Regions from separate parts of the Paenibacillus cineris genome, predicted to be linked through region 2. Evidence: riboswitches for the same ligand, from Rfam matches in the RefSeq annotation. Region 2 holds a riboswitch; each other region holds the start of a gene.

Region 1 (4,482 bases), on a different contig from region 2:
TGCTGCAGCTGAACTCGAGCCGCGTGGATGCCTCCATCATGGAGAAGCCGGTTGCCGAGGCATACATCAAGAACGTCAAAGGTCTGGTAATTGCGGATGCGGTTCCTGATTATAAGGAAGACGGCTACGCGATCGGGATCAAAAAAGGCAACACCGAGCTCGTGAACCAAATCAACAAAACGCTGGACCGTCTGAAATCCGAAAACAAGATTGAGCAGTACGTTGCCGAAGCGAGCGATTTGGCTGCACAGAAATAGAGGTTAAGCTGTCTGTTCTCATTTTATACGTCGGATAAAATAGCGAAGCGAATTCGCTATTTTTTCTGTTCAATGATGGGTACCTTGTTTCAAAAATGTCCCGATCTGTTGTATACAGGGAAAGGATGGGACAGGCAGGTATGATGACAAAGGAGGTTCTTGGGTCTTTATGAATATATTCTCCGTTTTTTGGGAATACCGGACGTATTTTGCGACAGGTATCCAGTATACACTGCTCCTGGCGGCCATCGGCGTCATCTGCGGCTTCGTGCTGGGCATTATTATATCCTTGCTGCGGATGTCCCGCTTGTGGCTGCCGAAGCTGATCGGTTCGGTATGGGTGGAAGTTCTCCGCGGTACCCCGATGGTTGTTCAGCTGTTTATTATTCACTACGGCCTCGTGGCCTTCGGGGTCAAATTTACGCCAATCGAGTCCGGTGCAATTACGCTGTCCATTAACAGCTCCGCGTACCTTGCGGAAGTGTTCCGTGCCGGAATCCAGGGGGTAGACCGGGGCCAGTCGGAAGCGGCCCGTTCCCTCGGAATGACGCGCAGCATGACGATGCGGTACATCGTGCTGCCCCAAGCTGTAAAAAGCGTGCTGCCGGCCATCGGCAATGAGTTTATTACGATTATCAAGGAATCATCCATCGTATCGTTTATCGGCGTCACCGACTTGATGTACCAGTCGGGGGCTATCCAAGGAATTACGTATGATTACCTCAGTCCGCTGCTGGTCATTGCAGCCATCTACTTCATTATGACGTTTACCTTGTCCAAGCTGCTGGGGGCATTTGAAAGGAGGCTGAATACCGATGATCAGCGTTAAAGATTTGCGCAAATCGTTCGGCAAGCTGGAGATTCTGAAAGGGATCGACATCGACATCGCCAAAGGCGAGGTCGTCGTCGTGATCGGCCCCAGCGGCTCGGGAAAAAGTACCTTTCTCCGCTGTTTGAATCTGCTCGAAACCCCGACAGGGGGACAGATCACGTTTGAAGGCGAGCCGATTACGGACAAACGCCATAACATCAATGCCACACGCGAAAAAATGGGCATGGTGTTCCAGCATTTTAACCTGTTCCCGCATAAATCGGTGCTGCAGAACCTCATGCTGGCGCCGGTTAAGGTGAAAAAGCAGCCGCCGGCCGAGGCGGAACGGATTGCCCTTGACCTGCTGCGCACGGTCGGATTATCCGACAAGAAGGATGCGTATCCGTCCCAGCTGTCAGGCGGACAGAAGCAGCGGATCGCCATCGCGCGGGCGCTGGCCATGCAGCCCCACGTCATGCTCTTTGACGAGCCGACTTCGGCGCTGGACCCGGAAATGGTCGGCGAAGTGCTGGAGGTCATGAAGAAGCTCGCGGAGGGCGGCATGACGATGGTCATCGTAACCCATGAAATGGGGTTTGCCCGGGAAGTCGGCGACCGGATCGTCTTTATGGACGGCGGACAAATCGTCGAGCAAGGGACGCCTGCAGAAGTGTTCGGTAACCCGCAAAACAGCCGCACGAAAGATTTTCTGAGCAAGGTCCTTTGACCAAGAGCCTGCATCTACAAATGATAAAGCCCTGGACGAGAATATTACTCATCCAGGGCTTTTTTTGTACCTTTTTATGAATAAAAGTTAAAATGAATGAAGAAGTTGTAACTTTTTTGAAAGGAATTGAGCCGTTGCTCCCTTGCTTAAGTCAGCTAACAACTCTAAATAAAGCCTGATCATTCAATGGTTTTGGATTGGTAACATTTTCATGCGCACAGGTTACAAAATTGTGATATATTTGTTGAGCCGAAACTTTTAAGGTAAAGTGCGGGGGATGTAATTTGTGTACATAGTACGCTTGGGGTGAATCGCACCAACAGGGCGTAGGGTTGTCTCCTCAATCCGAATCCGACAGCTAACTTCGCAGGCATCACGACTTAAGGAGGAACCATGAAAAGATTTAAAGGAATCAAGACACTTGCAGCCATCATCGGCATTTCTCTGGCGGTACAGACGGTACCCACGTTTGCGGACTCGGTCCATGTAGCGAAGGATGGAGACACCTTCTATACACTATCTAAACAATATGGCGTTAATTTGAATCAACTGATGAATGCAAATCCGAATGTACAAGCAACCAATATTTATCCGGGCCTGAAATTAAACGTTCCCGGAGCAAGCACAGCCAAGGCATTTGCCGCAGAGGACAGCGGCTCCATCATCACAGCAGCTTCCCTGAACGTCAACGGCGATGACAAAGTTGTGGAAGCATGGGGTAAAACCTTCAATTACTCCAAAACACTCGACGTCCGAGCTACGGCTTATTCATCTGCCGCTAGCGAAAACGGCAAGTGGGGAGCAGTGGACTACTTCGGCAACCCGCTGAAGCTGGGAACGATCGCGGTTGACCCTTCCGTTATCCCGTTGGGAACGAAAGTGCTGGTTACCGGTCACAGCTTCCAAGGCCTTCCGAAGAAAGCCTTCGTAGCGACAGCTAAGGATACCGGCAGTGCGATTAAGGGGAAACGCATCGACATTTTCGTGCCGGGCAGCCCGGAAAGCGTTAGTGCCTTCGGGTTCCAGGACGTTGAGCTGTACTTCATTAAATAGTCAATGCTATTCATAATAACACGGAAAAACCGGCTTTTGTACTCAAGCCGGTTTTTTTTGTACGCTCAGCGCGTTACTTGTCTTTTGGAACGTGAAGTAACCTCGGCAGCGTGACGAATGAATAGCCTTTATTTTTCAAAGTCTGAATAATGTCCGGAAGGGCATCGATCGTACCGCTGAGATTGGACGTGGTTCCGCCTCCCGCATGCTGAAGAATGATCGAGCCTTGCCCAACGGTGGACAGCACGTTGCGCTTGACCGCTTCCTTGCTGATTCCTTTCCAATCCAGCGAATCGACGTTCCAGTTTACGATTTTGTAGCCCTGCTGCTTGGCCCAGCGCAGTTGGCGTTCCGTGATGTCTCCATAAGGCGGCCTGATCAGCTTGGGCTTATAGCCGACGATGCCGTAAAGCGTGTTCTCCGTCCGCTTAATCTCGGCTACATATTCGTCCATCTCCAATTTGTGAAACACGGGATGATTATAGGAGTGGTTTCCGATCACATGTCCTTCACGGACGATGCGCTCGACCAGCTCGGGATGCTTCTTCGCCCGGCTGCCCATCACAAAAAAGGTAGCTTTAATATGATGGGCTTTGAGCACATCCAGGATCTGAGGAGTAAATCTGGGATCCGGCACGTCATCAAAGGTTAGGGCCACCTCTTTGACGCGCGGACCGTGAATTTTGAACGTTTCGGGATATTTTTTGATCAGCTGGCCTAGCGTAAGGATCTGCTGTTCCTTCCGCTTTTCTTTCGCCTCCCGGCTGCTGGTTTCCCGTGCAGGTTCGGAACCTGACGGATGTTCCGGGGGTTCACCGCCTTGAGCGGCGGCTGCCGGCCACCCGGACTGCCAAGGACAGATCAACAACAAGATCAGCAGGGAAGACAGCAATGTGCATAACAGCTTCTTTTTCATCCGTCTCGACTCCTTTCCACCGCGGACAAACAGCGAAAGCATGATTTATCCTTGTTATGTCCATATGTTGATGCAATTATGTTGCTTTAAATCAGTTGCTGGGCTACATTTTCATATCGTTCGGCAAAGCGTGTATAATAGAACTGATGGATTACGGTCGCTGCACGTTGGCCGTAACCGCAAGGTATGGACGATGAGCGGCGGCGCTGCAATCATATAACCCTGTTGTCATATAGGCTTAATCACATACAACATAAAGGAGACACGAAGCAATGGCAGATCTATTTACACCTTATGTACTTAAAGGATTATCTCTGAAAAACCGGATTGTTATGCCTCCGATGTGCCAATATTCGGTACAGGCTGAGGACGGGATCCCTAACAATTGGCATTATGTCCATTATGTATCCCGCGCAGTCGGCGGAGCCGGATTGATTATCGTAGAGATGACGGGGGTTCACCCGGACGGACGGATTACGAACCGGGATACGGGAATATGGGATGACGGGCAGATCCCTGCTTACCGCAAAATCGTCGACGAAGTGCACGCCCATGGCGCAAGGATCGGCATCCAGCTGGGCCATGCCGGCCGCAAGGCGGAGGACGCGAACCCGCCCGTAGCCCCATCGGCCATCCGTTTTGACGAGAAATATAAAATTCCGAGAGCTTTGTCCACCGAAGAGGCCCAGAGTCTGGTTACCGCCTATGGGGAAGCGGC
Region 2 (4,482 bases):
CGATCGGGTGCCACAGGACATAGCCGGTAAAGATACCGAGCAGCGTCGCAATAAAGGCCGCGCCAATTGCGTGAGCCAGCTCGGCCATATTCTCCATCTTGGTCAGGGCGGCGATCAGGCCGACGACGGCGCCAAGCACCCCGAGGGAAGGAGCATACATACCGGCTTGGGAGAAGAGCAGGGCACCTGCACGGTGACGCTCTTCCGTCGCCGCAATATCTTCCATCAAGACGTCGCGGACGAACTCCTGGTCGTTACCGTCGATAATCATGCGCATACCGTTGCGCAGGAAGGCGTCGTCGATTTCTTCGACCTTGGTTTCCAGAGCGAGGAGACCTTCCCGGCGGGTGATGGAGGCCCACTCCATGAACAGGGTGATGAGCTCTTGACGCTGCATGAGCTTTTGTTTGACGAAGGTCATTTTTAACAGCTTGGGGAACTTCTTGATCTCAGACATCGGAAAGCCGATAAACAGCGTAGCGGCGGTTCCGGCGAGAATAATGACATAAGCGGCGGGCGTCAGCAGGCTGACGATCGGGGCGCCCTTCAGCACCATGCCGACTAGGACGGCAACCACACCGAGTATCAGGCCAACAATCGTTGAAATTTCCATTGCACACCTCATCCATGAGAAATAGAATTGAATCCTTTCGGAATCGACCGCGTTTACATCCTTGCAACATGGTCGCTTTCACAAAAAACGGTTTATATTATTTATCGACACCATTCTCTTTTTTTTTAAGGGATATTTTCCGGTATAATGAAATGACAAGGTTCAACTGTCCTACAAAATCAAGTCCGAGCACCATACCCTGAAGGGAATAATCACAGCACAAACGGGTGACGAATGGCCCACTTGAGACCCTGACACAGGGGCGCATGGAGCAGGGCATTCACCATTCACAATCATCGCTTATAGATCGTATGAGTAACTAAACTTCGATATTGGAGGGAATGGCATGGGCGTTAAGCATGGTCGTGACTATGACGGCATATTGACCGATTTGACGGCAGCTGTCGGGGAAATTCCGGACAGTTATTTATTTTTTGAAATGGCGGAGCAGGATTGGATGCAGCTGGGCATCGAAGAGAAGCGTGAGGTGCATGAGGCGCTGGCGGAGGATTTGTTCTATGCGCTGGGAGCCGAACCTGTCATCACCGTTGGAAGCGGTGTCGTGATGTATGACAAGGACCATCACCGGATCAACCTCTTGATCGGCGACGAAGAGCTGACCGTAGTCTCACTGATATAGTCCCTGGGGCCGGATGGATTTTATAAACCCGTCCATGGTAAGATATTATTCGTATGTACTCTCCTTGGAGAAGCATGATTACATTCAGGGATGAATACAATGGGTAAAGGTTTTTCGCCCGAGCATACATTAATGACACATCCTGGTGAACCTCGGGGATGTTAGGTTTCAGGGAGGAACGGAAGAATGGTATATACGCAAGAAGAAGTAGAAACGCATTTGTCTAAGCTAGAAGGCTGGGAGCTTGAAGAGGGCCGCTGGATCGTGCGCAAATACGTTTTCTCCAATTTCATGAAGGGCATTTCCTTTGTGGATGAGGTTGCGGCCATTTCAGAGGCTTTTGGCCACCACCCCTTTATTACGATTGATTATAAAAATGTGACGCTGCGTTTGACTTCATGGGATGAAGGCGGGATTACGTCCCTGGATGTCAAGGAGGCCCACCAATTTAACGAACTGTTCGAAAAAATGCGTTCCGGCGAAAAAAGGTAACGAGAATAATGCAGCAAATAAAAACACGCTTTGCGATGAACGTCCCGTTCTTCCAAAGCGTGTTTCTGTATGCGTTACAACCGTTATTTCTTCTCAGCCAACCACTGGGCCACATTGGCGATCTCTTCAGCTTTCAACTTGTCTTTAAAGGATGGCATGCCGCCTTTACCTTTAGTGATAATGGTGTAAATCTCTTCAGCGGACAGTTGGCTTCCGATCTTTTGAAGGTTCGGGCCTACGGCACCCTGAAGCTGATCCCCGTGACAGCTAATGCAGCCTTGCGCTTTAATCGTAGATTCAGCCGCTGCGGCGTCCATCGTAACTTCCGGCATGGTCGGCTTCTCTTCTTCCGCCACCTGCTCTTTGCCTGGAAGCGTAAACATGAGCACAATTGCCATAACCACTGCGATCGTTAATACACCGCTCATGATCCATTTTTGCATCCGTTTTCGTCCTTTCTATGTAAACTGTCATTCTTCATTCCTTCATTATAACGGAACAAGCCATCACATCAAATAGTTTGTGTCAAAAAAGCAAACGAATCCAAACTTGGGGCCACCAAAAATACACAAATTTGTACCATTTTTATGATGATGGAATGTTCAAGTTAGACCCCTTCATAGACCATACAGTGAAACAGCTGTTCACCTTCAGGGGTCAGCTTGGGATAGGTATCAGCGATGACAAACCCCGACTTCCCGTAAGCCCGGATGGCCCGCTTATTCCATGTATGCACTTCAAGGTCGATTTCGTCCCCAGGCCGTTTTTCACGGGCTGCGCCGACCACAGCCTGCATAAAGCTCTTACCCAGCCCCTTGCCGCATAAATCAGGCCGCATGCCAACACCAAGCCGGGTCACACCTGTCAAGGGAAAGAACTGCGCGAACCCGCACAAGGTATGTTCAGCATCCAGGACGGATACATATTGGCTTTGCCTCACCTCAGGATCACCAAATTCGACGCCAAGCGCCTCCATCTGATCCCACGGCAGCCAACCGTATAAATCGTATGGAGGTTCGTACACCCAGCTGCAGACGGTCTCAGCATGCTCCCGGGTCATAGGAACGATCATGAAGCTCTCATGTTGGAGGTTCATGTGCAGATCTCCCTTCCAGACCTCCCTGTAGGATTTGAACATTAGAGAAAAAATATTCCGGATTGTCCCAGATATCTGTTTAATTTCGGAATAGAGGGGTAAATGAGGAGTAGCGGGCGGGAATGGAAAGGTTACCCATTTCTGTCCGCAAAAAATCCCGCAAAAGGAGATTTCGGCAAAAATCTCATTCTACGGGATCTCGTACCCTTGCTTTACCTGCATTACTGGACGTCATCAACGTCCTCGGAATCGACGGCGGCGGTTTTGTATTTATCCGTACTCATGATTCGTTTGGCGCCAACGTAGCGGTTGACGTAGTAGCTGTCGCTCAGAGAGCTGATGATCACACCGCGAGAAGTGGAGGCATGTGCGAATTTTCCGTCGCCGACGTAAATTCCGACATGGGATACTCCGGCTCCCGATGTATTAAAGAATACCAAGTCGCCTGCTCTCAGATCACTGCGGGATACGGCCGAACCCATGCTGAACTGGGAACCAGACTGATGGGGCAGATCGATGCCCAATTGATCAAATACATACATTGTAAATCCCGAGCAGTCAAATCCGCTTGTTGTGGTTCCGCCCGTTCTGTACTTGGTTCCGATCGCACTGTCGATCACTTTATCCATCTTGGAATCCGCGAAAGCGCTTCCTGTGCCGACCGTGAGCACGATGGCGAAACTCATGACTGCTGCTGCAAGCTTCTTCTTCAAGTAAAATACCCCTTCCGGCGCCTGCGAGGTTAGCTTAAGGATTCGGTAGAAGGCCCCCTATGATCCCTCTGAAGCAAGATCAATTCACCCATAACTGGTTCCCCCGCTTTCCTTAGTGTGAGGAAATTCGGCATGAACTTTTTACACTATGTATAATTCCCTGGTACTTCTTATTCGTTCGCAACTTTGTGTCAGGTAAAGATTACAAAGTTGTTACTATCGCTGGGACTATTGTAACAAAGGAATCGGACTTTGGCAATTGTTTCTAACAGAAAAAGAAGATTTGTAGGAAAATTTATAGGAAATGATGTTTATTTGTTGGACGAGTGGGTAAAAGAAATGACAAGGGTGGAAAAAACAGGAGAAAACCGTGGATTTACTCGTGTAAAAAAATTTTTTGAAATGCTGTTACCTTTTCGGTGGTTCTTACGTCTAATAAGTAACAACAAACCCGCGGGGCGATTTCGGCAAAAATCAGCGGCGCGGGTTGTTCTGGATATGCATTGTTTTCGAGAGATAATCAATTGTAAACCGCAGCTTGATATTTGGCCGTACTCATGACCCGTTTGGCGCCAACGTAGCGGTTGGCGTAGTAGCTTTGGCTCAGTTTGCTGATGGTAACGCCTTTCGAAGAGGACGCGTGCGCGAATTTTCCGTTGCCGATGTAAATACCGACATGGGATACGCCTGCGCCTAGGGTGTTAAAGAAAACCAGGTCTCCTGCTCTCAGCTGGCTTTTGGAAACAGCGGTACCTGTTTTATATTGCGCAGCGGATACACGCGGGAGGTTTAACCCCAGCTTTTGGTACACGTAACGGGTAAAACCGGAGCAATCGAAGCCGTTCGTAGTTGTTCCGCCGGTTTTGTAAGAAACGCCGATCGTGTTGTTAACGATGTGATTCAGAGATGAATCCGCAAATACGCTGCC
Region 3 (4,482 bases), on a different contig from region 2:
GGTTACGATGAGGGCAAGCGGCACGAACAGGCGGACATGCGCCTTGATAAAATCCTCGAAGAAGTTCCCGAGTCCTTCACCCCTGCGGGTGATGCCGCGCATAAAAGCAATCGCGATAGCCAGGCCCGAGGCTGCCGAGGTAAACATCATCATCGTGATGACGATCATTTGGCCAAAATAAGACATGCCGCTCTCTCCGCTGTAATGCTGGAGGTTCGTGTTCGTCATAAAGCTGATGACCGTGTTGAAGGACAGGCTCGCCTCCATATTGCCGATGCCGTTCGGGTTGCCCGGAAGGGCGCCCATCGTTCGCAGCAATATATAGCTGATCGCTACCAGAAAGATATTGGTTGCGATCATGCTGAGCGCGTACTTTTTCCAATTCATGCTGCCCCGCTGCTTCAGCCCGATGATCCGGTATAAAACTCTTTCCACGCCGCCGAAAATCCGGTCCGTCCGGTTCGGTTCATTGGAGAATATATGATATACGTAAGTGCCTACCGGCTTCACGAGCAGCAGGAGCACGAAAATGACGATACAAATTTGCAAAATATCCAAGGCTGGCTTCCCCCTCTTACGAGCATGTTCTGCTTTGGCCCCTTGAGGCTTACAGATTTAAAATACCGGTCAAAATTTTTCCGGATGGATCAAGGCGTAAACCAAATAGATAAAGACAAGCACGGCGAATGCCCCAACGACAATCATTGGTCTTTGCCCCCTTCTTCCACCACTCGGCCGCACCAATGAAGAAATAACAAGAACACGCCAAAGGTGGCAGCGAGCGCAAGTATCATATATACATCCATCATCGTTTCCGGTCTCTCCTTTGCATGGTTAGAATCATCTTTATTTCAGTAAAAATCCGACTTCGCCGTTTAAGGTATAAATGATGTGATCTGCACCAAGCCCCCGGTAAATGCCGGGTGAGCTGCCCTTCTGCGTAATGACATATACCGGTTCCGACGTCCAGGGACGGCAGATTTGCAAATAGCGGCAGGTCAGGTTGAGGCTGCTTTCAAACAGGAAGATTTTGCCAACCTCTATTTCGGGCACCACCCAATCCTCCGCGTGATTCGTATTCAGCCGGATGATCTGCTGCACCCCCATTTTTCTCAAGAGGCGTTCCTCCCGGGCACTGTTGGTCAGAACGGCAAAGGGCCTCTTCCAATACATCAGCAGCTTGATAAAATTGCGTCCCGCCTCGTTCGGCGCGGTCACGATGACGACGTTGTCCATTTCAAAGGCTCCTCCTGTGCGGCAGCCGCGAATACGCAAAAGAAGCCGCAGGGAAAGAAGGACCTTTCCCGCGGCTTCTTGAATGTGGACGAATATGAAGGATCGTCCTATATTCAAAATGCGCACGACAAGTGCTGCCTCTCCCGTTACGCTGACGAGGTTAGCTGTCGGATTCGGGCGTGAGAGTCGCCCTACCTTCCGATACTTACCGTACCGGAAAGATTCACCCCGGCGGCTTCCATTCCAGGCGGCCGCTGTGGTTCCCCCGCTCCCGGCCGTTTCCGGCCGAAATTAAGCGTTATTGATAAGTGTATGTGATTGTGATGAATGCTCTCTTTTGTTCCAGTAAGCTAAAAAAGGGTAAAAAAAACACAGAGGCCAGCTGATCCCCCTGTGATCCGAAAGTTTATTCGGGTCGCAAGTTTCATCATTCCTCTCTCAAACGACGCTTACGAGGTTAGCTGACGGATTCGAGCGGTGAGAGTCGCTCTACCCGGCCGGATCCATGGCATCCGTAGCCGGGATTCACCCCTGCGGCTGGCAGCAGACCCCCGACTCTCACACCGGTTCGCTGCTCCATGGCACGCGTTTGGTTCCCCCGATTTCCGCGCTTTTTTTGCGGAAACTCAGCGATTAGTAATGGAAACTGTATTGAATACGCTCTGAATCATACACCCGCTCCTTCCAAGCTGTAAAGGCAGTCTAAAAATCATGAACCGCGAATTTTGGAACATTCAGGACCTTATTAGCGCTTACATTTTGGCTTTTTGACTTCTACCTCTTCCATGCTCCCGATTTGGCGCATTTATGGAATCCAGGTCATTCGGGGACACTGGCTCGCAGGAATATCCGCATTGACATTACAGTTCAATCGTTTAAAATTAAATTGTGTGCTTGGTAAATGCTTCGGCTGGATGATGATTCATAGCAGCACAAAAGGAGGAGGATGGCAGTGAGCGTCTATGATTTTCAAGTGAACACGCTGCACGGCAAAGAGGTATCGTTAAAGGAATATGAAGGTGACGTGCTGCTGATCGTGAACACGGCCAGCAAATGCGGATTTACGCCGCAGTTTCGCGGGCTGCAGGAGCTGTACGACGAGTTCCGCGACCATCATTTTCAAATTCTCGGTTTTCCGAGCAACCAGTTTGCCAATCAGGAGCCCGGTACCAGCGAGGAGATCGGCGAATTCTGCCAGATGAATTACGGGGTCACGTTCCCGATGTTTGAGAAGATCGACGTCAAGGGCAGCAACGCCCACCCACTGTTTCAATACCTTACCCGGGAAGCGCCGGGCGTGCTCGGATCGAAAGCGGTCAAGTGGAACTTTACCAAGTTCCTGGTCGATTCCAAGGGCAGGGTCATCAAGCGTTACGCGCCCAAAACGACACCGGACAAAATCGAAAACGACATCCGCAAGCTGCTTGCATCCGGAAAAAGCGAATAGGCAAATCAGCCCCACAAAATTACGCTGCTTGCTGCGATCCAAATTCACTTGCTTTGCGGGACCCCAAAATATACGAAAATGCAATAAGCAAAAAAAAGCTTCCCTGGATTTCTCCAAGGAAGCTTCTTTCTGTGTGCATAGATGCGGTAGAGAGGACTCGAACCTCCACGGGCGTACGCCCACTACCCCCTCAAGATAGCGTGTCTGCCATTCCACCACTACCGCATAACCAAAGTTCATTTAGCGAACTTTTTTATTGTACACAAAATCATCCGAATTGTAAAGGGAAATGCATCAGAACACTAATCATGTAATATTATATAACACATCAAACAACAAAAATAGTGATTAAGTCGCCCCAACATTGACAAACCACAATATTTATGTAATATTAACTTACAAATAATAGTGATCGATGATTTCACTTCGCAATTCATGTAATATTTATTACCACAACAAAATGGAGGTGACCGCGTTGAACGACAAAAGCACCAAACTGCTCGATTACGTGCAAACGCTGGATAATGACTTGTCGGTCGGAGGCTTCAGCCATGTGTTCGACCTCCAAACCCGAATTGCAGAAGGGCGCATCCAGAGCCAGGAAGAGCTGGAAGGGTTCATCCTTCATCCGATGATGAATCGTTTGGTCCGCCAAGACGGCGCGGCCATTCTGGCGATTTACGCAGCTGCCGACCAACGGGATATCCGTCAGATCGCCCGGATTGACCGGTACATCCTCGGAAGAATCGCTGCACATGAAAATGATGAAGGGGTGCGCCAACGTGGCAGAAGACTTTTGAAACTGGCCCAGGCCCTGTACCCCTGGCTCAATCTGAAGGCTCTTGACGAACTCGCGCAGAAAGAACTGTCTCCCGTCTGCCTGGCCACGGCGCATGCCTATGTCAACTATCAGCTCGGGTCCAGCCGCGACCACACCGTTTATGGCTATATGCAATCTGCGGTCTGCACATGCATCCAGCTCGCTGCCCGCTCGCTAAGCATTCCGCCTCACGACGCCAAAGCGTTGGCCGGCAAATGGACGGCTGAAATGGAGCACGCATGGACAGCGGAGAAAGACTCCCTGCCCACAGACCTTTTCAATATCCAGGAGAACGACTCCCATATCGCCTCGTGATCTCTTTAACAACACCACAAAGGCACTCCGCTCTGCCCTGCCGCAGCGAAGTGCCTTTTCTGTTCCCATGTATGTACTTGACCTTCATCTTACTGATCGCGGGACTGGTTCTTCCGGTATTCCACAAACTTGATGTACTCCTTGATAAACTCCTTCTCGTGATCGGAGAGCGGCATTTCGTTTAACTGCCTTCCGTTTTCCCACAAATAAGGATCCTGTTGCTCTTTCACCATATACGGCCCCGGTTCCTTGCCCAGAATCAGCCAATCAAGGCTGACGCCGAAAAAGCTCGAAATTTCGATCAATTTATTGGTGCTCGGGGTGGACTTCCCCCTTTTCCAATCTCCGAAATTCCCCGTGCTGATATTAAGCTGCTCGCAAAACGACTTTTTGGTCATCCCCTTCTGCTTAATCAATGCCTCAATACGTCCGTAAATGGATTGCATAAAAAACCGCCTTCCAGTCATGTCGCAAAAAACGACGCATTTAAGTAATTTTATGCTTGCAATATGACGCAAAAACGTGTATAGTATTCTTTATATTAGGAATTTCCATACCTATGGCTCTTATTGTATCATTAGTCCCTTTTCTAATCCAACCGCCCTGCAATCATTCACTTCATATCTGACATTACCTTTCCAACGCGATTCGGGCCCGCTTATGA

Evidence for each region. A riboswitch is a leader RNA that binds a small molecule or an ion and turns the genes downstream of it on or off. The one in region 2 is predicted to bind cyclic di-AMP.
Region 1: linked by a shared signal. The riboswitch ahead of KI379_RS16445 (3D domain-containing protein) and the one ahead of KI379_RS33495 (C40 family peptidase) in region 2 are both predicted to bind cyclic di-AMP.
Region 3: linked by a shared signal. The riboswitch ahead of KI379_RS01075 (hypothetical protein) and the one ahead of KI379_RS33495 (C40 family peptidase) in region 2 are both predicted to bind cyclic di-AMP.

The regions. Positions count from the first base shown of each region.
Region 1 covers NZ_BORU01000001.1:3,547,865-3,552,346, reverse strand. The annotation lists gene KI379_RS16460 (transporter substrate-binding domain-containing protein) at 1-257, shown strand, start outside; gene KI379_RS16455 (amino acid ABC transporter permease) at 427-1,086, shown strand; gene KI379_RS16450 (amino acid ABC transporter ATP-binding protein) at 1,073-1,795, shown strand; cyclic di-AMP (ydaO/yuaA leader) riboswitch at 2,033-2,185, shown strand; gene KI379_RS16445 (3D domain-containing protein) at 2,189-2,848, shown strand; gene KI379_RS16440 (polysaccharide deacetylase family protein) at 2,922-3,764, opposite strand; gene KI379_RS16435 (NADH:flavin oxidoreductase/NADH oxidase) at 4,037-4,482, shown strand, end outside.
Region 2 covers NZ_BORU01000009.1:37,005-41,486, reverse strand. The annotation lists gene motA (flagellar motor stator protein MotA) at 1-613, opposite strand, end outside; gene KI379_RS33515 (hypothetical protein) at 960-1,253, shown strand; gene KI379_RS33510 (4a-hydroxytetrahydrobiopterin dehydratase) at 1,440-1,745, shown strand; gene KI379_RS33505 (c-type cytochrome) at 1,829-2,188, opposite strand; gene KI379_RS33500 (GNAT family N-acetyltransferase) at 2,353-2,841, opposite strand; gene KI379_RS33495 (C40 family peptidase) at 3,063-3,554, opposite strand; cyclic di-AMP (ydaO/yuaA leader) riboswitch at 3,558-3,697, opposite strand; gene KI379_RS33490 (C40 family peptidase) at 4,075-4,482, opposite strand, start outside.
Region 3 covers NZ_BORU01000001.1:183,277-187,758, reverse strand. The annotation lists gene kdpA (potassium-transporting ATPase subunit KdpA) at 1-558, opposite strand, end outside; gene kdpF (K(+)-transporting ATPase subunit F) at 628-705, opposite strand; gene KI379_RS01075 (hypothetical protein) at 847-1,236, opposite strand; cyclic di-AMP (ydaO/yuaA leader) riboswitch at 1,372-1,544, opposite strand; cyclic di-AMP (ydaO/yuaA leader) riboswitch at 1,667-1,878, opposite strand; gene KI379_RS01070 (glutathione peroxidase) at 2,189-2,683, shown strand; tRNA gene KI379_RS01065 (tRNA-Leu) at 2,826-2,908, opposite strand; gene KI379_RS01060 (urease accessory UreF family protein) at 3,159-3,818, shown strand; gene KI379_RS01055 (helix-turn-helix domain-containing protein) at 3,908-4,264, opposite strand.